DNA from 3 places in the Marinobacter sp. MBR-99 genome. Region 2 is predicted to be linked to each of the others. Evidence: predicted binding sites of a transcription regulator. Region 2 holds the regulator's gene; each other region holds the start of a gene.
What was found. The regulator LexA, encoded in region 2, represses DNA repair genes until DNA is damaged. The targets are predictions, from matches to a motif close to CTGTNTNNNNANACAG.
Positions count from the first base shown of each region.

Region 1: the regulator LexA is predicted to act here: its motif matches at 5,712-5,727, upstream of recN (DNA repair protein RecN).
Region 3: the regulator LexA is predicted to act here: its motif matches at 3,890-3,905, upstream of recA (recombinase RecA).

Region 1 covers NZ_JBEPPY010000008.1:74,417-82,432, reverse strand. Annotated here, with positions in the region: gene carA (glutamine-hydrolyzing carbamoyl-phosphate synthase small subunit) at 1-554, opposite strand, end outside; gene dapB (4-hydroxy-tetrahydrodipicolinate reductase) at 901-1,704, opposite strand; gene dnaJ (molecular chaperone DnaJ) at 1,716-2,840, opposite strand; gene dnaK (molecular chaperone DnaK) at 2,919-4,844, opposite strand; gene grpE (nucleotide exchange factor GrpE) at 4,937-5,533, opposite strand; gene recN (DNA repair protein RecN) at 5,797-7,476, shown strand; gene fur (ferric iron uptake transcriptional regulator) at 7,535-7,954, opposite strand.
Region 2 covers NZ_JBEPPY010000002.1:129,785-137,800, forward strand. Annotated here, with positions in the region: gene ABIE59_RS02405 (DUF6586 family protein) at 37-519, shown strand; gene ABIE59_RS02410 (hypothetical protein) at 581-841, shown strand; gene ABIE59_RS02415 (cell division inhibitor SulA) at 848-1,339, opposite strand; gene lexA (transcriptional repressor LexA) at 1,373-1,981, opposite strand; gene ABIE59_RS02425 (amidoligase family protein) at 2,149-3,150, shown strand; gene ABIE59_RS02430 (gamma-glutamyl-gamma-aminobutyrate hydrolase family protein) at 3,143-3,886, shown strand; gene ABIE59_RS02435 (SIMPL domain-containing protein) at 3,889-4,575, shown strand; gene ABIE59_RS02440 (translocation/assembly module TamB domain-containing protein) at 4,586-8,016, opposite strand, start outside.
Region 3 covers NZ_JBEPPY010000002.1:268,276-276,291, reverse strand. Annotated here, with positions in the region: gene ABIE59_RS03065 (hypothetical protein) at 1-1, shown strand, start outside; gene fdxA (ferredoxin FdxA) at 114-437, opposite strand; gene mutS (DNA mismatch repair protein MutS) at 601-3,234, opposite strand; gene pncC (nicotinamide-nucleotide amidase) at 3,338-3,838, shown strand; gene recA (recombinase RecA) at 4,002-5,045, shown strand; gene ABIE59_RS03040 (flavodoxin family protein) at 5,235-5,705, shown strand; gene ABIE59_RS03035 (PilZ domain-containing protein) at 5,706-6,083, opposite strand; gene ABIE59_RS03030 (Lon protease family protein) at 6,323-8,016, shown strand, end outside.

The sequences.
Region 1 (8,016 bases), on a different contig from region 2:
GCCTGGTCACCGTAACCGTCGGTGATATCCCACTCGGTCTGGCTCCACTGATAGGCTTTCTCGCTGGTGACTTCTTTGGCCAGATCCATGCCCTTGAGGCCCGGGAAGGCTTTCGCCAGTTCCAGGGCGCGCTCGGCGGTGGCGTTCTCGCCAGCAATGATGGCACCATTCTGGGAGCCTTTGTCACGCAGGATGCGGGTCAGGCGGCGGGTGTCGATGTCCGCAATGCCAACAATGTTGTTGCTTCGCAGGTACTCGCCCAGGCTCTGCTGGTTACGCCAACTGCTGGCGACCAGGGGCAGATCGCGGATGATCAGGCCGGATGCGTGGATGCGGTCGGATTCTACGTCTTCTTCGTTTACACCGGTGTTGCCAATGTGGGGATACGTCAGGGTGACGATTTGGCGCGAGTAGGACGGGTCGGTCAGGATTTCCTGGTAGCCGGTCATGGCAGTGTTGAAGACTACCTCGCCGCTGGTTTCTCCGTCTGCGCCGATGGCGGTGCCGTAGAAGAGGCTTCCGTCTGCGAGTGCAAGGATTGCTGGTGTGCTCAAGGCTTGTATCCTCATCGAGTGGCGTAAGTTCGTCACGAACAGGAACGCAAGCGCAAATTCAGGTTGCAAAAAAGCGAGACAAGGTAAAAACCCGGTCCCGCTTTCTTATAAACTTTTCAAAGGTACGCTTGGTGCAGTCAAATCGCCTTATTGTAAGATTTCTGGCGATTTTTGTCCACGGCCAATTCAGCCTGGATGCAGACTCAGACTCCGGCAAGTGGCGCAGATCTCCCTTCCGGGAAACGCTACGAGCACTTCCCTGTGCGCTTCGCTCCGGCCATCCATGGCCTCCGAGATTCCCGGAAGGGAGATCTGCGCCACTTGCCTCTGAGTATGTCGTTCGGGATTAACCTTTCAATCCCAAAACATCCTGCATATCGTACAAACCGGCCGCCTTACCATCGAGCCACAGGGCCGCCCGCATAGCCCCCTTGGCAAAGGTCATCCGGCTGCTGGCCTTGTGGGTGATTTCGATGCGCTCGCCTTCGGTGGCGAACAGAACGGTGTGGTCGCCCACCACGTCGCCAGCGCGGATGGTTTCGAAGCCGATTTCCTTTCGGGTGCGTTCGCCGGTGAAACCTTCGCGGCCGTAGACGGCGCATTCTTTAAGGTCACGGCCGAGGGCGTCAGCTACGACTTCGCCCATGCGCAGGGCGGTGCCAGAGGGAGCGTCTTTCTTGTGGCGGTGGTGGGCTTCGATGATTTCTACGTCGTAGTCGTCACCCAACGCAGCCGCGGCGGTGCGCAGCAGGTTAAGGACGACGTTAACGCCAACACTCATGTTGGGGGCGAAGACCACTGGGGTGGATTCTGCTGCCAGCGCCAGCTGTTCTTTTTCGGCGTCGGTCATGCCGGTGGTGCCGATGACGATCATTTTGCCGTTGGCGCTGCAGAACTTTGCATTTTCCAGGGTTAGGTCCGGGAAGGTGAAGTCCACCAGGACGTCGAAGTCGTTTTTAACGTCTTCGAGGCTGCCAGCCATTTTAATGCCGGTTTTGCCGATGCCGGTCATTTCGCCGGCGTCGGCGCCAATCAGGCTGCTGCCTGGCTCAACGATGGCGGCGCCGAGCTCGAGGCCTTCGGTGCCGTCTACGGCTTCGATCAGTACTTTGCCCATGCGCCCGGCGGCGCCGATGATTGCTACCCGCATCTGTTATGCCCTCAGAATTTCATTTCGTCGAAGAAACTTTTCACACCCTCAAACCAGGAGGTTTTCTTCGGAGCATGGTGGGTGCCGTTGTTGCCGCTCAGGGTTTCCTGGAACTCTTCCAGCAGCTCTTTCTGGCGCTTGGTCAGGTTGACTGGCGTTTCCACCATCACGCGGCACAGCAAATCGCCTGCAGGGCCACCGCGAACGGGGCTAACCCCCTTGTTGCGCAGGCGGAAGAGTTTGCCGGTCTGGGTTTCCGGTGGAATCTTGAGTTTGACCCGGCCATCCAGGGTCGGCACTTCCAGCTCACCGCCCAGGGCTGCATCCACGATGCTGATTGGCACTTCGCAGTATAGATTGCGGCCATCACGGGTGAAAATGGAGTGCTCGCGCACGGCAATCTGCACATACAGGTCACCAGGCGGCCCACCATCAACGCCCATTTCGCCCTCACCTGAGAGACGAATGCGATCGCCGGTATCCACACCAGGGGGCACTTTGACCGACAGGGTCTTCTCCTGTCTTACGCGACCCTGGCCATGACAGGATTTACACGGATTCTTGATGACCTGACCGGAGCCCCGGCAGGTCGGGCATGCCTGCTGCACGGTGAAGAAACCCTGCTGCATGCGAACCTGCCCCATCCCCTGGCAGGTTCCACAGGTTTCCGGGCGGGAGCCTTTTTCGGCGCCGCTGCCATCGCAGGTTTCACACTCTTTGTGGCCAGGGATATTGATCTTGACGGTTTTGCCTTTGACGGCTTCTTCCAGGTCGATTTCCAGGGTGTAGCGCAGATCCGCACCGCGGGTATTGCGGCCCCGGCCCCCGCCACCGAAGATGTCACCAAAGACATCGCCGAAGATATCGGAAAAACTGGCTCCACCGCCGCCAAAGCCACCGCCGGCCTGGCCATCCACGCCGGCATGACCAAACTGGTCGTAGGCCGCACGCTTGCTGCCATCGGCAAGAATTTCGTAGGCTTCGCTGGCCTCCTTGAACTTGTTCTCGGCGTCTTTGTCGTCCGGGTTACGGTCCGGATGGTATTTCATCGCAAGCTTTCGGTAAGCCCGCTTTATGTCCTTCTCGTCCGCGTCCCGGGAGACCCCGAGTACTTCGTAATAATCGCGCTTGGCCATGCTTAAAACCCTGTTGCTATAACGCGGAAAACGCGGGGCTTACCCCCGCGTTTTCCAACTACCTGATGTACTTAGGATTTACTTCTTGTCGTCGTCTTTGACTTCTTCGAACTCGGCGTCCACCGCATCGTCAGCCGCCTGGGACTGGGCACCTTCCTGCCCGCCAGCCTGCTGCGCCTGATCTGCCTGATCCGCGTACATCTTCTGTGCCAGCTCGGAAGACACTTCGGTCAGTTTCTGAGTCTTGGCTTCGATGGCTTCCTTATCAGAGCCGGTCAGCGCTTCTTCCAGATCCTTGATGGCCGCCTCGATAGACTCTTTCTCGCTGTCAGAAACCTTATCGCCAGCCTCGGTCAGGGTCTTGCGCACGGCGTGAACCATGGCATCACCCTGGTTACGGGCCTGAACCAGCTCTTCGAACTTGCGATCTTCCTCGGCGTTGGCCTCGGCATCGCGTACCATCTTCTCAATCTCATCGTCGTTCAGACCAGAAGAGGCCTTGATCACGATGGACTGCTCTTTACCGGTCGCCTTGTCTTTGGCAGACACGTTCAGGATACCATTGGCATCGATGTCGAAGGTCACTTCGATCTGCGGCACACCGCGAGCGGCCGGCGGGATGTCAGCCAGGTCGAAACGGCCCAGCGACTTGTTCTGGGCAGCCTGCTTGCGCTCACCTTGAACCACGTGAATGGTGACCGCAGTCTGGTTGTCATCCGCTGTCGAGAAGGTCTGCGACTTCTTGGTCGGGATGGTGGTGTTCTTGTCGATCAGCGGAGTTGCCACGCCACCCATGGTTTCGATACCCAGGGTCAGCGGGGTGACGTCCAGCAGCAGCACGTCTTTCACATCACCAGAAAGAACGGCCGCCTGGATAGCAGCACCCATGGCGACTGCTTCGTCTGGGTTCACATCTTTACGGGCTTCTTTGCCGAAGAACTCTTTTACCTTTTCCTGCACCAGCGGCATACGGGTCTGACCACCCACCAGGATAACCTCGTCGATTTCAGAGGCTTTCATGCCGGCATCCTGCAGCGCTACTTTACAGGGCTCCAGGCTGCGATTAACCAGGTCTTCCACCAGGCTTTCAAGCTTGGCACGGGTCAGCTTCACGTTCATGTGCTTGGGACCAGACGCATCTGCGGTGATGTACGGCAGGTTCACGTCTGTCTGCTGGCTGCTGGACAGCTCGATCTTCGCTTTCTCACCGGCTTCCTTCAGGCGCTGCATGGCCAGGGAATCGCCGCGCAGGTCGATGCCACTGTCTTTCTTGAATTGATCTGCCAGGTATTCGATGACTTTCAGGTCGAAGTCTTCACCGCCCAGGAAGGTGTCACCGTTGGTGGCCAGAACCTCGAACTGATGCTCACCGTCGACATCCGCAATTTCAATGATGGAGAGGTCGAAAGTACCACCACCCAGATCGTATACAGCAACTGTGCGGTCACCGCTCTTCTTGTCCAGGCCATAGGCCAGGGCGGCCGCGGTCGGCTCGTTGATGATACGTTTCACTTCCAGACCGGCGATCTTGCCCGCGTCTTTGGTGGCTTGGCGCTGACTGTCATTGAAGTAGGCCGGCACGGTGATAACGGCTTCAGTTACCTTCTCGCCCAGGTAATCTTCTGCAGTCTTTTTCATTTTCTTCAGAACTTCTGCAGAGATCTGGGGCGGCGCCATCTTCTGGCCCTTCACTTCTACCCAGGCGTCGCCATTGTCGGCCTTGGTGATCTTGTAGGGCACCATTTTGATGTCTTTCTGAACCACGTCGTCCTCAAAACGACGACCGATCAGACGCTTGATGGCGTAAAGGGTGTTGTGGGGGTTGGTAACCGCCTGGCGTTTGGCGGACTGGCCAACCAGGGTCTCGTTATCGTCGGTGTACGCAATGATGGAGGGAGTAGTACGATCACCCTCAGCGTTTTCAATAACCTTTACCTTGTCGCCATCCATGATGGCCACACAGGAGTTGGTGGTTCCCAGGTCGATACCAATAATCTTGCTCATCGAATCACTCCAAATCTTTCTGAATGCTGTCCCAGGGAGGTTTGCCCTGGCTGTCGCTGTTTAATCGCTATATTGGCGCTTTATTCGCCTTTTCAAGCCTGCTCATCGATTTTTGGCGCATCTTCGGCCTTGGCCACAACCACCATGGCCGGCCGCACAACACGACCATTCAACAGGTACCCCTTCTGCACCACGGCAACCACACTGTTCGGCTCGGCATCTGGCGCGGGCACCATCGACATCGCTTCATGCTGCTGCGGATCGAACGGCTCACCCACCGGGTTTACCTGCTCAACACCGAATTTCTTGAGGCCGTTCATGAACAGGCTCAAAGTCATTTCCACGCCTTCGCGGATAGAGCCAACCAGCTCACCGGCATTTTCATGACCTTCTGTACTTTCCACCGCCTTCTCAAGGCTGTCCGCCACCGGGAGAAGCTCTTTCACAAACTTTTCCAGAGCGAACTTGTGGGCCTTTTCCACATCAATCTCGGCACGACGACGCACATTCTGCATTTCAGCCTGGGCTCTCAGCGCCTGATCCTGATATTCCTGCAGCTGTGCCTTCAGCAATTCCAGCTCGGAACCTTCTTCGGCACCGGCGGTTTCTGCCTCGCCCTGCTCTTCTGCAGCGTTTGCTGCCTCGTTCAGCTCGTCTACCTGTTCGTTGCGCTTATCGTCAGCACTCATGACAACTCCTGATGACTTTCCCTGGGCCCGAGGGCCTGCGGCTAAATGAGCCCCGCCTTGCACAGGCAGGAAAATACGACTTTGCGAACGAATATGGGGCCCGGCCCTCAGGTTTCAACCTCAAACGATGCATTCTTTCAGATTTTCACGATTCGATTGTTTGCAAACAGGAAAAACCCTGTATATATTCACAGCAACTGTATAGATCAACAGTGATTCGACATTCTTCAGAGAGTCTCCAATCCTGAGCGGAGGTTATCGGCATGCTCACACAACTTATCGTCGCCAACTACGCCATTGCTGAACGGGTCGACCTGCATTTCAGCAAAGGCATGACGGCCCTGACCGGTGAAACCGGCGCCGGCAAATCCATTGTTCTGGATGCGCTCAGCCTGGCCATGGGCGGCCGAGCAGATGCCGGTGCCGTGCGCCACGGCGCAAAGCGAGCCGATATCACCGCGAGCTTCGACATCTCACGTATTCCGATTGCCCGGCAATGGCTGGAAGAACACGAACTGGATGACAAAGACGACTGCATCCTGCGCCGGACCATCAGCAAGGATGGTCGTTCAAAAGCGTTTATTAATGGCCAGCCCTGCCCACTCTCCCAGCTCAAGGATCTGGGCAGCCTGCTGATGGACATTCACAGCCAGCACCAACATCAGTCACTGCTGCAAAAAGACACCCACCGGAAACTGCTGGACGAATTCTCCGGCGCCGAAGACCTGGCAGAGCAAACCCGGGATGCCTGGAAAACCTGGCATAAAACCAGCCAAAAACTTGAACAGCGGCGGCAGAACGCCGACGAAGCCGAAGCAAAACTGCAACTGCTCCGATATCAGGTGGAAGAGCTGGACCGCCTTGGTCTGGGCGACAGCGAGCAGGAAGACCTTGAGCAAGAACAGGCTCAACTGAGCCAGGCTGATACTGTATTGCACAGCAGTCATCAGGCTGCCCTGCTGTGCACTGAGGACGAAACCAGTGCCGCCGATCTGGTGCGTCAGGCACTTCAGCAACTAGAGCAACTCCCAGTGGATGTGCCGGCACTGGCTGACACCATCCAGATGCTTACCGAAGCACAGATCCAGATCGCCGAAGCCGGTGACGATCTTCGTCGTTTTGTTGAAGATTATGAGGCTGATCCAGCCAGACTGGCCGAGGTGGAGGAGCGTCTCAGCGCGATTTATCAGATGGCTCGCAAGCACCGAATCACACCAGAAGAACTGCCGGAACTGCACCAGCGACTTAGCAGCGAACTGGCAGAACTGGACGGCGGCGAAGGCAGCCTGGAACAGCTCGAGGCCGAGCAACAGGTTCTGCGTAAACAGTTTGATGAACTGGCCGGGCAGCTAACAGCCAAGCGTGAGCATGCGGCGGCGGAACTGGATCAGCGAATTGCTCAGGAGCTTGCACAGCTCAGCATGCCATCAGTTCAGTTTGTTACCAAGCTGGGCCACAACAATAACGACGAACCAGCCCCCCACGGCATGGAAGACGTCGAATTCCTGGTCAGCGCCAACCCGGGGCAACCCGCACGCCCCTTGGCCAAAGTTGCCTCCGGCGGCGAATTGTCCCGCATCAGTCTTGCCATTCAGGTAGTGGTCGCCCAGACCTCCACTACACCCACACTGGTGTTTGATGAAGTAGACGTGGGTATTGGTGGCGGCACAGCCGAGGTGGTTGGGCGTTTGCTCCGGTCTCTGGGCAACAACGGGCAGGTGCTGTGTGTTACCCATTTGCCGCAGGTGGCGGCCCAGTGTCACCAGCACCTGTTCGTCAGCAAATTCACCGAACAGGACGCGACTTTTTCACGCATTGAAACGCTGGATGACCAGGGAAGAATCAGCGAAGTGGCAAGAATGCTAGGCGGCGTGGACATGACAGAGCACACGATTGCTCACGCCCGGGAGATGTTCGTCAAGGGGCAGGCTACCCACCACTGAATCCCCCTCTCGATTCGGAGAGCTTTCGGGGCCGGCCCTTGCTGGCCCCTTTTTTGATTTACTTCTTGGAAGAGCCCAATGGCTTAACGTAGAGGATCAGGCTGTGGTCAACAATCTCATAGCCGTGCTCCCTGGCGATCTTCTGCTGACGCTCTTCGATGATCTCATCAACAAACTCGATCACATCACCAGTTTGCGTGCATACCATGTGGTCGTGGTGATCATCGCCCGCCATCTCGAAGACGGCGTGGCCACCTTCAAAGTTGTGGCGTAATACCAGGCCTGCGGCCTCGAACTGAGTCAGCACCCGGTAGACGGTTGCCAGCCCCACGTCATCTCCCTGATCCAGCAGCTTCTTGTAAACATCCTCAGCACTCAGGTGGTGCTCTTCGGCGTTCTCCAGAATATTGAAGATTTTGACTCTCGGGAGAGTAACCTTCAAACCGACCTTTCGTAATTCGGCGTTTTCAGATGACATGTTACTATTCACTCTTTGGTGTGCCTCACGGCTTCCGGTATGATGAAGCCGCCGTTCAACGG
Region 2 (8,016 bases):
TTGGACTCTTGAACGCTCACGTAGTGCGGGTGGTAGATGGCATCACAATGGTACTCACTGGTAGCCCAAAAGCTTTTTCTGGCCAACACCTTACTCGCCAGGCTTGAGTCGGACACCAAGCGCTCCGCTGCGGAAACGGAAGCGCTGTCTCAGGGCTCCGCCGAGCTCCTGCTGCGGGCAAGGCAAACGCTGCTGGTCATGATTGCCCGATACCATCAGCATAAAGCCGAAAAACCACAGACACTGACGGAACTGGAAGCGCTGTTTCCTTACGAGGTACACGAGACCCGGCTTTTAAGAGAACTGGCGGAGACATCAGGAAGCTGGTGGAACCATCTTGACCAGGTTGAATCAGCTTTGAGCCAGCCTCCGACCACACGCAAGAATGTTACGGAAGAGAATATCATTGCGGTTTCCGTCGAACAGGGCCCGGACCGTTCCGCCGCAACACTCAGAAAGACTCTGGCGGCCATGACTGAACTGGCCAAACGGCTTGAGGAACAACACAGCGAGTGGTAGCCCCACCCTGTTGGCTAAATTCCCGCACCGAATCGAATACACCAAGACAAAGGTTGAACGAATGTCACCATCGTTTTTTGAAATCGTACAACTTGCCAATGGCGACTACGCCTTGCGCCGCATTGATGACGACGCAGCGCCGTTGGTGCGCATTTCCTTCTCGCAGGAGGCCAGGGAAATGATGGAAGACCGCGACATGAGCGTAGCCAAGGCCATGATCGCGGCTGGAATTGAGGCCGCTGGCAACATCGCCCACGACATCGACTGGGACGATGACGACAACGATCTGACCGAATCCCAGCCTCAGTACACCCTCCACTAATCCACTTTACCGATGACGCAGCACCACACCGTGGCTGCTTCCTTGCGCTGAAGCCTTTTGAAGGGACTCAAAGGCTGACCGTCCGAGCTTGTTAGTCCAAAGCACCACCGCATGACAGGTACCGGCGCTCAACGCACGCTCTGCCAGTTGTTGGGCGGAATAATCGTTTGTTGACCGCAATACCAGCAACTCACTGGCGACAATGCCGTGCATCTTCTGCCACTTTCCAACCAGGGACTGTGGCGGATCAATCAGGGCCAACCAGCGCTTTTCCTGATTTAGCTGGGTAAGCATGGGCAACAGCAACTGGACGTTCTCTACCTGACCTTCCGGAAGAATAATTTCTGTCACGTTACCGCCAAAATCCCTGGTACCCGGACTGACTTCCGACGACGAGTAAACAGCCTCAGCCCGCGTTTTTCCTGTAGACACCGCGCGGGCCGGGATAACGGCCGCCGGCTGGAATGCCATGTTCTGAGTGAAGCTCAACTGTTCCATTACTCACCTACCTGCATTACGCGTGTCTGATGGTTAGTGCAGATCTGATCGACGGATCACACCGACGCCGAGACCCTCAATAAACAACTCCTGTTCCGTCAGATCTATTTCGATGGGCGCAAATTCTTCATTTTCTGCGATCAGCCATACTTTGGAGCCCTCGCGACGAAACCGTTTTACTGTCACTTCCTCGCCCACGCGCGCCACAACAACCTGGCCATTGTGCACATCCTGAGTGCTGTGAACGGCCAGCAGATCGCCGTCCAGAATGCCTATATCCTTCATGCTCATACCTCGAACGCGCAGCAAATAGTCTGCAGAGGGCGAGAAGAAATCAGGCAGTAATGAACAGTGATCTTCAATATGTTCCTGAGCGAGGATTGGGCTACCCGCAGCCACCTGGCCTATCACCGGCAACCCCGGGTCCGGCTCAACTTCCGGCAGTCGAATTCCACGACTTGCACCGGGCACCATCTCGATGGCGCCCTTCCGGGCCAGTGCACGCAAATGTTCTTCGGCAGCATTCGCTGACCTGAAGCCAAGCTCGGCGGCAATTTCTGCCCGGGTTGGCGGGTATCCGGTTTCATCAACATACCGCCGGATAATATCCAGCACCTGGGACTGTCTTGCGGTCAGCTTCATGCAGTTACTCCGATCAAAACTTCCTGGTTTTATATACAGTGATTTGACTATATACAGTGTTTTATCCAGTGTAAAGCCTTAAGGTTATTTTTATGTCAGGTGTCCAGAGCCTGCAAATCCCTGTGTTAAGGTAAAACTCCGACCGCCGAAAAGGATGCCAATAGCCCATGAACTCGAACGATCGGTGCAAGATGCCGGAACAACTACGCAATCATCAGGGTGACGAGAGAAAGGTCGGTGTTGAGATCGAACTCTCGGGGCTTAGCTACGATGAGCTGGTTGACCATGCCTCCCGTTTACTCGAAGGTATACCCGAGCTCGCCTCCCGCTATGTAACAAAACTCGAGACAAAAGCTGGCACCTTCACTATTGAGCTGGACTCCGATCCGATCAAAGACCTGGACCTGGATGACGAACGGCTGCCTCAGTCCATCCGTGATCTGAGCAACCATGCCATGGACGTCATCGACTTTGCCGCAGAAAGAATTGTTCCTCTCGAGATCGTCGGGCCACCGCTGGCTTTTACCCGGGTAGAGCTCATTGAACACCTGGTTGATGAGCTCAGGGAACTGGGGGCTGAAGGCAGCCGGGAGGCCATCTATTTTGCCTTTGGACTGCAACTCAATCCCGAGCTCCCGGACCTGGAGCCGTCCACCATCGTCAGATACCTGCAAGCCTTTGCTGCCCTGTATGACTGGCTCAAATCCCGGCATCAGCTCGACATAAGCCGTAAATTCACCACCTATATCGAGCCCTGGAGCAGCCGTTACACGGACAAGCTGATGGCAGAAGACTATGCGCCCGACCAGGCCTCGTTAATGAAAGACTACCTGCACTTCAACCCGACCCGAAACAAAGCCCTGGACCTTTTACCGCTGTTTGCACACCTGGATTCAGAGCTTCTTAGTGACTATGTAAACGATCCGCGCATCAAAAGCCGGCCAACACTTCACTACCGGTTACCGGATTGCGACATCGACAACCCCCGGTGGCATTTTTCTACGGTCTGGAATGACTGGGTGGTGCTGGAGCAGATCGCAAACAACCCGGAGCATCTGAAGGAACTCAGGGAACTGTTTCGTAAGGCGCAGACATTCAGCTTTCGCAACCTCACCCACTCCTGGCGTGAGACCACAGACCATTGGCTGAAACAGCACGGTTATGTCTGACCATTCAGAGGCACCCGAATCTCCCGGTATTACCATTGGCATCAGCGGCCCGGCCCGGCGCAGTACTGCCCACAGACTGATCCATCTGGGCCTGCGGCTGCATGGTGCCCACACACACTACATTCGCCCCGGATCGCATACGGATGTCTCCCTGCTCGATGGCCTTGTGCTTTCTGGCGGCACTCACGTGCACCCGAGCCGTTATGGCCAACAGCCACAAGTGACTGCAAGATACGATCTGAAGCGCGACGAAACCGACTTCAAACTGCTCCAGCAAGCCGAGGAAATAGACATTCCAGTGCTGGGCATATGCCGAGGCGCCCAGTTTATCAACGTCTTCCATGGCGGGTCTTTGTGCCAGAACGTAACTCCGCTGCGAATAAAAACCCGCCACCGCCCACTGCTGTTACCCCTTCAAACGGTGCAGCTGGTTGAGGATAGCCGGATAGGCGGGCTGATGCACAGCACCCTGATTGGCGCGAATCGTATTCACAGCCAGGCCATAAAACAGTTGGGCCGAAACCTCAGGGTAACGGCACTGGATAATGACCTGTTCGTACAGGCCATCGAAAATACCGGGCAACAGTGGTTGATGGGCGTTCAATGGCATCCGGAATACCTGCTGTATCACACCGGCCACCGGCGGATTTTCAGCCACTTTGTGCATGCCGCCCGGGCTCGGAAACTGGAGCGGCTGCAAAGCCAAGATATGGCCTTTGGCCAACAAGGAGACTGATCATGAAAAAATACACCAAAGCACTGGCCGCAACGGTGTTCGTGGCTTCATTGGCACCACTGGCCGTTTCCGCCGGCGAAGTGAGCCTGAGTGGCGAGGGCAGTGTTCGCTACGCGCCCGATAGTGCCCGCCTGCAATTTACCGCCAGTGCCGAACACAATTTGCCGGAACGGGCGTCCGAGCGGCTCACGGAAACCATGGAGCAATGGCGCAAGGCCATTGGGGATATGCGGGATCAACTTTCGGACTATTCAGATGCCAACGTTAACCTTTACACCCGAATGCTTCCGGTTCAGGAACGCGGGCAAACCCCTGAGCGAATGGCGGTGGCAAGCCAGACCGTCAGCTTTTCCATCAAGAATCTCGAGCTACTGAACCCGCTGCTGGAACAGGCTCATAAGGTTGGCCTGCAATACCATCTGAGCGAACACCAGTTCTTCCATTCAGACGAGGAGCGCCTGCAACGCCAAGCACTCGCCAGGGCCATTGCGGATGCCCGCAGCCGGTGTGCCTTCGTGGCGGAACAGTTGGGCAAAACCTGTGGCGAGGTGAAAACCATCAACATCAATGGCGGGCACCGCCCGATGCCAATGATGATGTCTGAAGCGAGAACCGCCAGCGACACCGTTTCCAGCATCGCCCCCCGGGAAATCCAGGCCAGCGTCAACGCCACCTTTCATCTGGATTGAAAGTGGTCAATCAGAAATCCCGGGTATAGAAGATATCCAGAGAGGCAGCCAGGCCACTGGCCGCCTCCAGATAGAAATATCGACCCAGATCATAACGCAATGCGACGGTGGTGATCGGCTCGAATATCCCGACGCCGTACCTCAGGCTCAGTTCATCGGTAATGTATCCGCTGGCCACAACCGAGGCCTCATCCCCGGAACCCGCGGTTTCCAGGGTGAGGTTGCGAATACCCAACTCGTCACCAATCCCCTGGGTTAGACGGCTTGCCTGGGTCAACCCCAGCGACAGTGCCGCCTGGGCCATCTGGCCATCGTCGCCACGGCCCTGTGGCGGGCGGCCAAGAATGATGTACGACAGCGCATCACTCTGGGGCATGGAAGGTTCGGAGAACACCTCGGTTTCAGGAGCGTTTACCGGCCCACTGAGCCGAATGCCGGCAACAACCGTGTCCACCCTGCGCACTGCTTCAATGTCCAGATAAGGTTCTGTCAGGGCACCAACAAACAGAATTCGTGCGCGCCGAAGTTCCAGATCCTGCCCAAACGCCTGATACTGACCATTCACTAACTGAAGGGCACCACGGGTATCCATATCGTTACCGATCCGCAGGGTACCTTCGAGATTGCCGGTCACACCGAAGGCATTGAACGTCACCTGGTCTTCGCCGACCACCACGGTCACGTCCATCACCATACGCCGGATGGTCGGCTCCTCGGTTTCAACTCCAACAATCACCTCATCTTCGGAGATAGAAACCGCTGACTCCGGAAGCCCCTTGATCTCGATCTCACCACGGGGCACTTCCACCCGTCCCGATACCGAGAGTTCACCACTGCGGAAAGCAATGGTGAGGTCTGGCCCCACTTCAACCCGGGCATAGGGTTCGAAATTCACCGGCAGCCTGTCGCCAACAATCGACAGCTCAATCTCCGGTTCCTGCTGCCAATTGATCATCCCCGAAAGCTGCCCGCTACTGCGGTCATTACTGTTCCAGCGGCCACTGATATCGGCGGAGTCCCCCAGGAACTCGAGCACCAGAACCACGTCGTTCAGGGGCAGTGGCAAGCCTGGATCGTAAAAACGACCATTCGTGAGGGCCAGCTCGCCATGAATCATGGGGCTCAACAATGGGCCGGTAATTTCCCCCTGGCCATTAACCTGACCACCAATCTCTTCCACCCCGGCAAACGCCGAAGCAAAAGCCAGATCCAGTGAACTCAAGCTGAAACGGCCCTGTACCGGTCGCTCTTCGGCCATCGGGTCCACCGCCAGCTCGGCATTAAAATCGCCCAGCTCCGGCCCCCGAAGGGCAACCGACAACTCAGCTATGCTGGGCTGAAGACGGGCATCGACGGTCAGGCGCTCATAACTCAGGGTCTCCCAGTCATCCAGCACCAGAAACTCAAAGGTTCCCTCGCCGGCATCGAGTGTGATTCTGCCATCCGGCCCTGCGTCGGTCAGTGAAAGATCCACGTCGGCATTCAGGTGGGCGCTCCATCGGAAGGTATCAGGCAGCAGCGGCGCAAGGGCCGTCGTCGGAAACTGACGAATCTGGAAGGCGATGTCAGCATCCGGCAATAATTGTTGGTCTTCAGCGCATACCGAACTCTCCTGCCAGCGCCAGCAGTGAGCACCGAGGCTCAGACTACCTGCTTCGGTATAGGCAATGCCCGCCGGTGCCTCCAACTGCCATGTCTGGCCCGGGCCGGGTATGTCGATTTCACCACGGTTCAGGGCACCCTGCCAGGCATCAAGGCTCTCACCCAGGGCGCCGGCGAATACGGCAAGCAGGGTCGCCTCACTGTGGCTGGCATTGACTGTTAGCTGATGCTCATCCCGGGTACCTTCAAGGCGAAGGGATACGCTCTCCAGCTGTTGGTCGGCAGCACGAATCTCATTGATCTCCAGCGCTGCATCCAGCACACCGCCTTTGGCCAGACTGGCATCAAGATCCACGGCCTCAATCTGCAACAGATCCTGCCAGCTCAATCCGCGGCCAACCAGGACAAGCTCGGCGGTGGGATCATCCACGGTGCCGGCAAACTGCAGGCTGGCTTCCAGTTCACCAGCCAGACCTTCGGCAAACATCGCCGGCTCAGGCAACAGGATGGACAAGTCACCTGCCAGTTGGCTGCCGTAACGACCCTGCCCTTCTACACGGTTCTCACCCACGACAAGCACAAGATCATCTACTTGCCATTCGCGACCGTCACTGGCTAACTGGCCTCGGGCGCGAGCATCGTTCCCCTGCCATCGTCCACGCAGATTCCAGTCCGCAGACATTCGGGGTAACGCGTCGTCCTGAAGCTGGCCTTCACTGTTTACGTTGCCGTCCAGCCGGGCCTCAAGCATGGGTACCCAGTACCCTGGATTAAACTGGTCCAGAACCAGGGCCGCCTTCCAGGCCAACTGGGAAGAAAAATCGAGCTGGGCTTCACCGGAGAGTGAACCCGCTCCGGTCGTCATATCGAGTTGGGTGATACGGACAGCCTGAGTGTCGCCATCAAGGCGGGCCTTCAGCTCGGCATCCCCAAGGGGGCCGGCAACCTGGGCATTAAGATCCGCCTGGTAGCGGTCATTCTGGTAACTGGCCCGACCTTCCAGACGGTTGAGCGAAACCGGAGGCTCATCCAGTCCCTGCAGCAGGCTATACCAGGGGAAGCGGTCCAGGGATAGCCCTACATCAGCAGCGAGGCCATCAGTCCAAGAGGCTTCGCCCTTTACCTCCAGAGTCCCGGGTTGTGCTCCGCCCTCCCGGTCCGGGGCCGTCATGGACAACACCAGATCTGTCACCTTTTCTGTGGTGACCAATCCTTGGATAGACGTCTGGATATCACCCTCGGTACCTGGCAGTAGCGCCTGGGTGCGGGTCCTGAAACCGTCAGCCAGGGAACCGTCAAGGGATAATCGCCAGTTCTTCAGGGCCAGGGTGTCCGGTAGATCGTGATGGGCAAGAAAACGCTCAGATTCGAGCCTGACAGACGCCGGCAACCGGCGATCCAGCGGCTGTAATTGGCCCTGAAGGTCGGCATTCAGATAGCCACTACTGGAACCCCGTAACCGCAAATCCCTGACGCTGCCACCAAGGTTAACCGCTATCTGCCAGTCGTCTCCGGATGGCGGTGGCAAAGACACGTCGACATCAATATCCAGGGGCCAATCCCGCCTCATGTCCGCCCGACCGCTCGCCGATACCCGTATGTCATCCAGCTGATAGAGCACGTGTTCCAGCTCCAGGCTGGAACCGGACGCTCGGGATTTCAGCTCGAACCGGTCCCAGATAGCTCCGTCATTAACCGTCAGCGGCCCCAGGGCAATATCCCCGATCACGACCGCCAGTGGCAGGTTGATCCTGGGAAGGCTTATATCACCGGAACTTTCCTCGTCAGATTCAGAGGGCTGCAGAGTCACAGCAATCCGGTCTGCCTTGAGGGTATCGA
Region 3 (8,016 bases), 140 kb from region 2:
GCCTGTCCCGATTTATACATGCCCCAGAGCCCTGCCATGCACGGGCTCAAACAAAAAGGCCGGACGAGTAACATCGTCCGGCCTTTGTGTTGCAGCGGTATCGCCCGAGGTGATCAGCGCTCCAGGTACTGAAGTTTGTTGGGCTTGCCGTCCCACTCTTCCGCATCTGGCAGAGGGTCTTTCTTCTCGGTAATATTCGGCCATTTGCCGGCCAGTTCGGCGTTAATCTCAACGAAGGCCTCCTGCCCAGCCGGCAGTTCGTCCTCAGAGAAGATGGCCTCGGCCGGACACTCGGGCTCGCACAGGGCGCAATCAATGCACTCGTCCGGGTCAATTACCAGAAAGTTGGGGCCTTCGTAGAAGCAGTCCACCGGGCAGACTTCCACGCAGTCGGTGTATTTGCACTTGATGCAGTTATCAGTAACGATAAACGCCATAGTCAGATCCCTGGTTCGTAAAGTAATCGGTCTCATCAGGAGCCCTGATGTTCCGGCCCCATCTATAATTTTGTGCGCGATATTGTAGGGAGCGCCCCCCGCAGCCGCAAGCGTTGGGCTGCTATAACCTTATTACACAGATCAAGTTTGGCCCAGTTTCCTGTTATTTTGCCAGCAAAGCTTTCAGCTCATAGAGCTGATTGAGGGCATCCCGTGGTGAAAGCCCATCAATGTCCAGTTGTTGCAAGGCGTCCTCTACAACGCTCGGCTCCGCGCTGGCAAACATATCGCCCTGAAACACCGACTCCACGGCAGCCGGTTGTTTAGCCGTTTTGGGGGCTGGTGATGGCGTTGCAGCGGCACCGCTTGTCGTTCCATTGGACGGGCCGGCGCTGCCTTCCAGATGCGCTAGCTGCGCCTTGGCATTACGAATCACATCCTGGGGCACGCCCGCCAGTTTGGCCACTTGCAGGCCATAACTCTGGCTAGCCGGGCCATCGTGCACATTGTGCAGGAAAACGATGGAGTCGTCGTGCTCGGTGGCGGTCAGGTGAACATTCACCGCATGTTCCAGGTCATCCGCCAGTTGGGTCAGTTCGAAGTAGTGGGTGGCGAACAGGGTGTAGCAGCGAATGTCCCTGGCCAGGTGCTCAGCCGTGGCCCAGGCCAGCGACAGGCCGTCAAAAGTACTGGTCCCACGGCCCACCTCATCCATCAGCACAAGGCTGTGCTCGGTGGCATTGTGCAGGATATTGGCGGTTTCGGTCATTTCCACCATAAAGGTGGAGCGGCCGCCGGCAATGTCATCGGAAGAGCCCATGCGGGTGAATATCCGGTCTACCGGCCCCAGTACCGCCCGGTTAGCAGGTACAAAGCTGCCGGTGTAGGCGAGCAGGGCTATCAACGCGGCCTGGCGCATGTAGGTGGACTTACCACCCATGTTCGGGCCGGTGATCACCAGCATGCGCCGCCTGGCGTCCATCAGCAGGTTGTTCGGTACGAAGGGCTCGTCCAGCAGTTGCTCTACCACCGGGTGGCGGCCCTCTTCCACATCAAAACCCGGCTGCTCGGTGAACTCCGGGGCGGTGAAACGCAGGCTGGTGGCCCGCTCGGCAAAGTTGCTGAGCACATCCAGTTCCGCCAGGGCCTGGGCGGCGTCCTGCAGCGGTGCCAACTGCTCGGCGACGGTTTCCAGTACGTCGTCATACAGGCCTTTTTCCCGGGCCAGGGCCCGGCTCTTGGCGCTCAGGGCCTTGTCTTCAAACTCTTTCAGTTCCGGCGTGATGAACCGCTCGGCGTTTTTCAGGGTCTGGCGGCGGATGTAGTCCACTGGCGCCTGGTCTGACTGGGCCCGGCTGATTTCGATGTAGTAACCGTGCACCCGGTTATAGCCCACTTTCAGGGTGGAAATGCCGGTGCGTTCGCGCTCGCGGGTTTCCACATCCAGCAGATACTGGCCAGCGTTCTCGCTGATGTTGCGTAGCTCGTCCAACTCCTCATCAAAGCCTTCGCGAATTACACCGCCATCCCGGATCACCACGGGCGGGTTCTCGATAATCGCCCGCTCGAGCAGGTCAGCCAGCTCCGGGTATTCGCCAATTACCGTGGCCAGCTTCACCAGGTGATGTGAGTTTACGGGCTTCAGGGCCTCCTGCAGCCCCGGTAAGGTCTGGAACGCATCCCGCAGGCGTGCGAGGTCCCGGGGACGGGCGGAACGCAGCGCGACTCGGGCCAGAATCCTCTCGATATCACCCACCTGCTTGAGCAGATCGTGGATTGGCTCGTAATGGAAGCCGTCGAGCAAAGCCGACACCGCCTGCTGGCGCTGGCGCACAACCTCCACATTCCTGAGCGGCCGGTTCAACCAGCGGCGCAGCTCACGGGCTCCCATGGCCGTGGCTGTGCGGTCCATGACCCAGGCCAGGGTGTACTGCTGGCCACCCATCAGATTGGTATCGATTTCCAGGTTGCGGCGGCTGGCGGCATCCAGGATCACCGCATCTTCCCGACGCTCGCGGGTCAGTTTGCGGATGTGGGGCAGGGCGGTACGCTGGGTTTCCCGGGCGTACTGCAGAAGGCAGCCGGCCGCGCAGATTGCCAGGTGCAGGTCTTCGCAGCCGAAACCGGTCAGGTCTTTGACCTGTAGCTGCTGAGTGATTACCCGCCGGGCGGAATCCATCTCAAACAGCCAGGGGCCTTGGCGACGAATCCCGGTGAAGCCCTCCAGCACTTCGCTGTAAGGGAAGTCCTCACTGATCAGAATCTCCGCCGGTCGAAGGCGTTGGAGCTCCCCTTGAAGAGCTTCCAGGCTCTCAAGTTCCGCGACGGCAAACCGACCACTGGAAATGTCCAGCGATGCGAATCCGAACTGCTCTTTATGGCTGAAAATTGCGACCAACAGGTTATCGCGGCGGTCTTCCAGAAACGCTTCATCGCTCAGGGTACCGGGTGTAACCACGCGCACCACCTGGCGATCAACCGGCCCCTTACTGGTGGCCGGGTCGCCAATTTGCTCAGCAATGGCGATGGATTGACCTGCGCGCACCATGCGGGCAATGTAGCCCTCAGCTGCATGGAAAGGCACTCCGGCCATGGGGATGGGGTTGCCCCCGGACTGGCCGCGGGCCGTCAGCGTAATATCCAGTAGCTCAGCTGCTTTCTTGGCGTCGTCGTAGAACAGCTCATAGAAATCGCCCATGCGATAGAACACCAGCTCGTTCGGGTGCTCCCGCTTGATCTTCAGATACTGCTGCATCATGGGGGTATGCTTGGAAAGATCGGTTTGGGCTACTGACATGAATTTGTCCGGTTGATCGTACTTTTGGGTGAAAGTCGCGATTGTAAGAAAATAATGCCCGTGATGAAACGAAGGGTTTGGCAACAGATACAGGGAGATTGTTATGCAGGCCTCTGATCAGCAACTGGAGAGCGCTGGAAATACGCTCGGCGAGTGGCTCGCCGAGCACGGAAAAACCATCGCCACTGCAGAAAGCTGCACCGGCGGCTGGGTGGCCAAAGTACTGACTGACCGGGCGGGGTCGTCTGCGTACCTGATGGCCGGGCTGGTGACCTACAGCAATGAGGCGAAACAGGCCATTCTGGGGGTTGAAGAATCGGTACTCGCCGAACATGGCGCGGTGAGCGAGCCGGTGGTTCGCCAGATGGTCGCCGGTGCCATATGCGCTGCGGGCGTTGACATAGCTGTGGCCATCAGCGGCATTGCCGGCCCAGATGGCGGCAGTGATGAAAAGCCCGTAGGCACCGTATGGTTCGCCTGGGGCACCGGCCCGGACCGCATCGAAACTAGTATGCAGTGCTTTGACGGCGACCGGGATCAGGTGCGACGCAAGTCGGTTTTGTATGTTCTGCAAGGGGTTACGGAGTTTCTGAAAACACTGTGACGTTTTTCACCCGGGCAGGGGTTGGTCTCAGCGAAGGCTTATGTTTTAATACTGTTCAAATATACAGGAAAACACTGGATGCCTCCGGTGTCATCGCTTTGAATTTCGCTGCTGTTGGCCCAATCGCGGCTCAGCGGCCCCGGCAAATGAGGGTCAGGTACCAATGGAAGATAATCGCAAGAAAGCACTCAGCGCAGCACTCGGCCAGATTGAGCGCCAGTTCGGCAAAGGTGCCGTGATGAAAATGGGCGACCAGCCCCGTGAAGCCATTCCTGCGGTATCCACTGGTTCCCTGGGGTTGGACGTAGCCCTGGGTATTGGTGGCCTGCCTTACGGCCGGATCGTCGAAATCTATGGCCCGGAAAGCTCCGGTAAAACCACACTGACCCTGCAGGTTATTGCGGAAGCCCAAAAGGCCGGAAAAACCTGCGCCTTCATTGACGCTGAGCACGCGCTCGACCCCATTTACGCGGAAAAGCTGGGCGTTAACGTAGACGACCTGCTGGTGTCCCAGCCAGACACCGGCGAACAGGCCCTGGAAATCGCCGACATGCTGGTGCGCTCCAACGCCATTGACGTGATCATCGTCGACTCCGTTGCCGCACTGACACCGAAAGCCGAAATCGAAGGCGAGATGGGCGACAGCCACGTAGGACTCCAGGCCCGCCTGATGTCCCAGGCCCTGCGTAAACTGACCGGTAACGTCAAACACGCCAACTGCCTGATGGTCTTTATCAACCAGATCCGGATGAAAATCGGCGTCATGTTCGGCAGCCCGGAAACCACCACCGGCGGTAACGCCCTGAAGTTCTACTCCTCCGTACGCTTGGACATCCGCCGCATCGGTGCTGTCAAAGAGGGCGACGAAGTGGTCGGTAACGAAACCCGCGTAAAAGTCGTCAAGAACAAGGTATCTCCGCCCTTCAAACAGGCCGAGTTCCAGATCATGTACGGCAAGGGCATCTACCACATGGCCGAAGTTCTGGATATGGGCGTAAAAGAAGGCTTCGTCGACAAATCCGGCGCCTGGTACGCCTACAACGGCGACAAAATCGGCCAGGGCAAAGCCAATGCCTGCAAGTTCCTGGAAGAGAACCTGGACATCGCCAACGAAATCGAAGCCAAGGTTCGCGACAAACTGATGCCCAAGCCGGTTAAGAAAGAAGCGGCAGAAGCGCCAGTAGAAGCAAACGGCGAGTTGCTGTAACACTTCTCTGTCGGACCGCCCTCTGCAAAGTTGGGCGGGCGGCGCAGTGGGGAGCCTTTCCGGGAATCTCGGAGGCCATGGATGGCCGGAGCGAAGCGCACATGGATGTGCTTGTAGCGTTTCCCGGAAAGGCTCCCCACTGTGCTGACCTGGCAAGATAGTTAGGTGCAGGAATAAGGTTGGAATACTATGACGATGAAAAAGCAGTTGTTAATAGTAGCCCACGCCCCATCCCCAAATACCCTGAAACTCCGGAAAGCCATAGAAACCGGCGCCCGCCACCCCGATATTGAATCCGTGGACGTAGTGGTAAAAGCCCCACTTGATGCCGGCCCCGAAGACATCCTCGCCTGCGACGCCATCATCCTCGGCACCACCGAAAACCTCGGCTACATGTCTGGCGCCCTCAAAGACTTCTTCGACCGAAGTTATTACCCCTGCCTCGAGAAAACCCAGGGCCTGCCCTTCACCTACTACATCCGCGCCGGCCACGACGGCACCGGCACTCGCCGCGCCATCGACAGCATCACCACCGGCCTTCGCTGGAAACGGGTACAGGAGCCTTTGCTATGCAGGGGAGATTACACGGATGAATTCGAGGAGCAGTGCCAGGAGCTGGGCATGTATGTGGCAGCCAGCCTGGATGCGGGCCTGATCTGATCAGCTGGCAAAACGGTTGTAGAAACCCTCAATCCGGGACAAGGCATTATCCATTGCCCGTGAATAGCCCTTTTTGTCGAGACAGTAGCTGAACTGAAGGCTGAGACGATAACCGGTCTGAAACGGCTGGCACGAGACCACACAGGCATCGACGCGGGACTCGCTGATGTATTTGCCCTCAATATCGAGGAACAGGCGAGCGCCAGAGTCTATCGGCCGAGGGCAGAGCACTGCCATACCGTAACGGTTGAGATCCAGGCAGGTTACCGCTACCGGCTGTTTTCCGCGACCAAAGAACGCCCTCTCACGGAGTTGTACCTTGAGACATGACGCCGAAAAACGATCCTTGATGCGGCGATCTGCGGAATAATTCGTCATTGTGTTGACCATCACGCGTATTGTACTTGTTGTGTCCGGAATCCGTCCGGGCATGGAAGTGTAGTAATCGACGGCCTGCCTGAAAAATGATCAAGAGGTAATTTGTGATCCAGTTGGCAAATTGCCAGGCTCCAGGCCTCATCGGATAAAAGCGGAAGTGGTACGCGACAGCTTGATGCTCAAACACTACAATGCCAGCGACAGCTAATTTTCAAAACCGAACTCAACGGGAATCAAACTTGAAGTCACTGCCCTTGCATCAGCTCTACAAAGCCTGCGTTCTCAAAGACCTGCCCTTTAAAACCACCCGGCAACTGGAGCCTCTGGCTGAGATTGTTGGTCAGAATCGTGCTCAGGAAGCGGTGCGATTTGCACTCGCCATGCCCCATGGTGGTTATAACGTGTATGCGGTAGGTCGCAACGGCTTGGGCAAGCGCACCATGATGCTCCGGTATCTGGAGCACCATGTGGACACAGAGCAGCAAAGTCATGATTGGTGTTACGTTGCCAACTTTGATGAACCGCGCAATCCCCGTTTGTTGCAACTGCCGGCAGGGATGGGGACCCAGCTCAAGCAGGACATGGACAAACTGATGTCGCGGTTGGTGAAAGTGATTCCCCAGACCTTCGACAGTGATAGCTTTCTTGAGCGTTCAGAGCAGCTCAAGAACGAATACGGCAAGAAACAGGAAGACGAGCTTGAGAAAGTCGCCAACCAGGCACGACGCAAGAAAGTCAGCCTGACGGTCACGACGCCAGGTGGTTATCGGCTGGTTGCCATGAATGGTGATGAACCCCACACCGTGGAGAGCTTCCAGGCGCTTACCGATGAGCAGCGTGACAAGTTTGAAGACACCATTAACGCCCTTGAAAAGAAACTTCGCCAAGCCCTTCGCAAGCTGGCCGATTGGGAGCAGGAGTACGCTGAGAAGCATCAGGCATTGAACCAGGAAACCCTCGAGGGCATCTCTGGCCACCAGATTGATGAGTTGGTGAAGCGTTACAACGAACAGCCAGACGTTGTTGCCTATCTGGAGGCGGTTCGCAAAGATCTGGTCGACAACCTGGATATCTTCCTTGAGGACGACGAAGAGCAGGCGGCGATTGCCTACGCCTCACTGGACAAGAAAACGCCCCGGCGCTACGTGATCAATGTGCTGGTGCACCAGAAAACCAATGAGGTGCCGGTGGTGGTGGAAGACAATCCCACCTACCACAACCTGTTCGGGTACGTGGAGAACGTCACCTTCAAAGGTACCGTGTTCACCGACTTCTCCCTGATTCGCCCGGGTAGTCTGCACAAGGCCAATGGCGGTTACCTGCTGATGGATGCCATCAAGGTGCTGGAGCAGCCCTTTGTCTGGGACGGTTTGAAGCGCGCCCTGCGTTCCCGGACCCTGCAGATCAATTCCCTGGAACGGGAACTGACGCTCTCGGGAACCATTTCCATTGAGCCGGAAGCGGTACCCCTGGATGTCAAAATCGTTTTGTTCGGCGATCGCGAAACCTGGATGTTGCTGCAGGAATACGATTCCGAGTTTGCCGAGTTGTTCCGGGTGACCGCTGATTTCGAAAACGAGATGTACCGTACTGAGGAAAGCCAGCTGCTGTATGCCAAGTTCATTGCCAGCCTGGTGGTGGAAAAGAAGCTGCTGCACTGCACCAACAAAGCGGTGGCCCGTATTATTGAACACAGCGCGCGCATGGCAGAGCATCAGAACAGGCTTTCGCTGCACGCAGCGGACATTGCGAACCTCCTGCGGGAATCCGATTTCTGGGCCCGACAGGCGGGGGCCAAGCTGATTTCGGAAGTGCACGTGGAGCGAGCGTTGGAAAGTGCCCGTTACCGCAGCAGTCGTATTCGTGACCATTTTTACGATTCCGTTCGTGATGGCTCCACTCTCGTAACCACCACTGGCACCTGCGTCGGGCA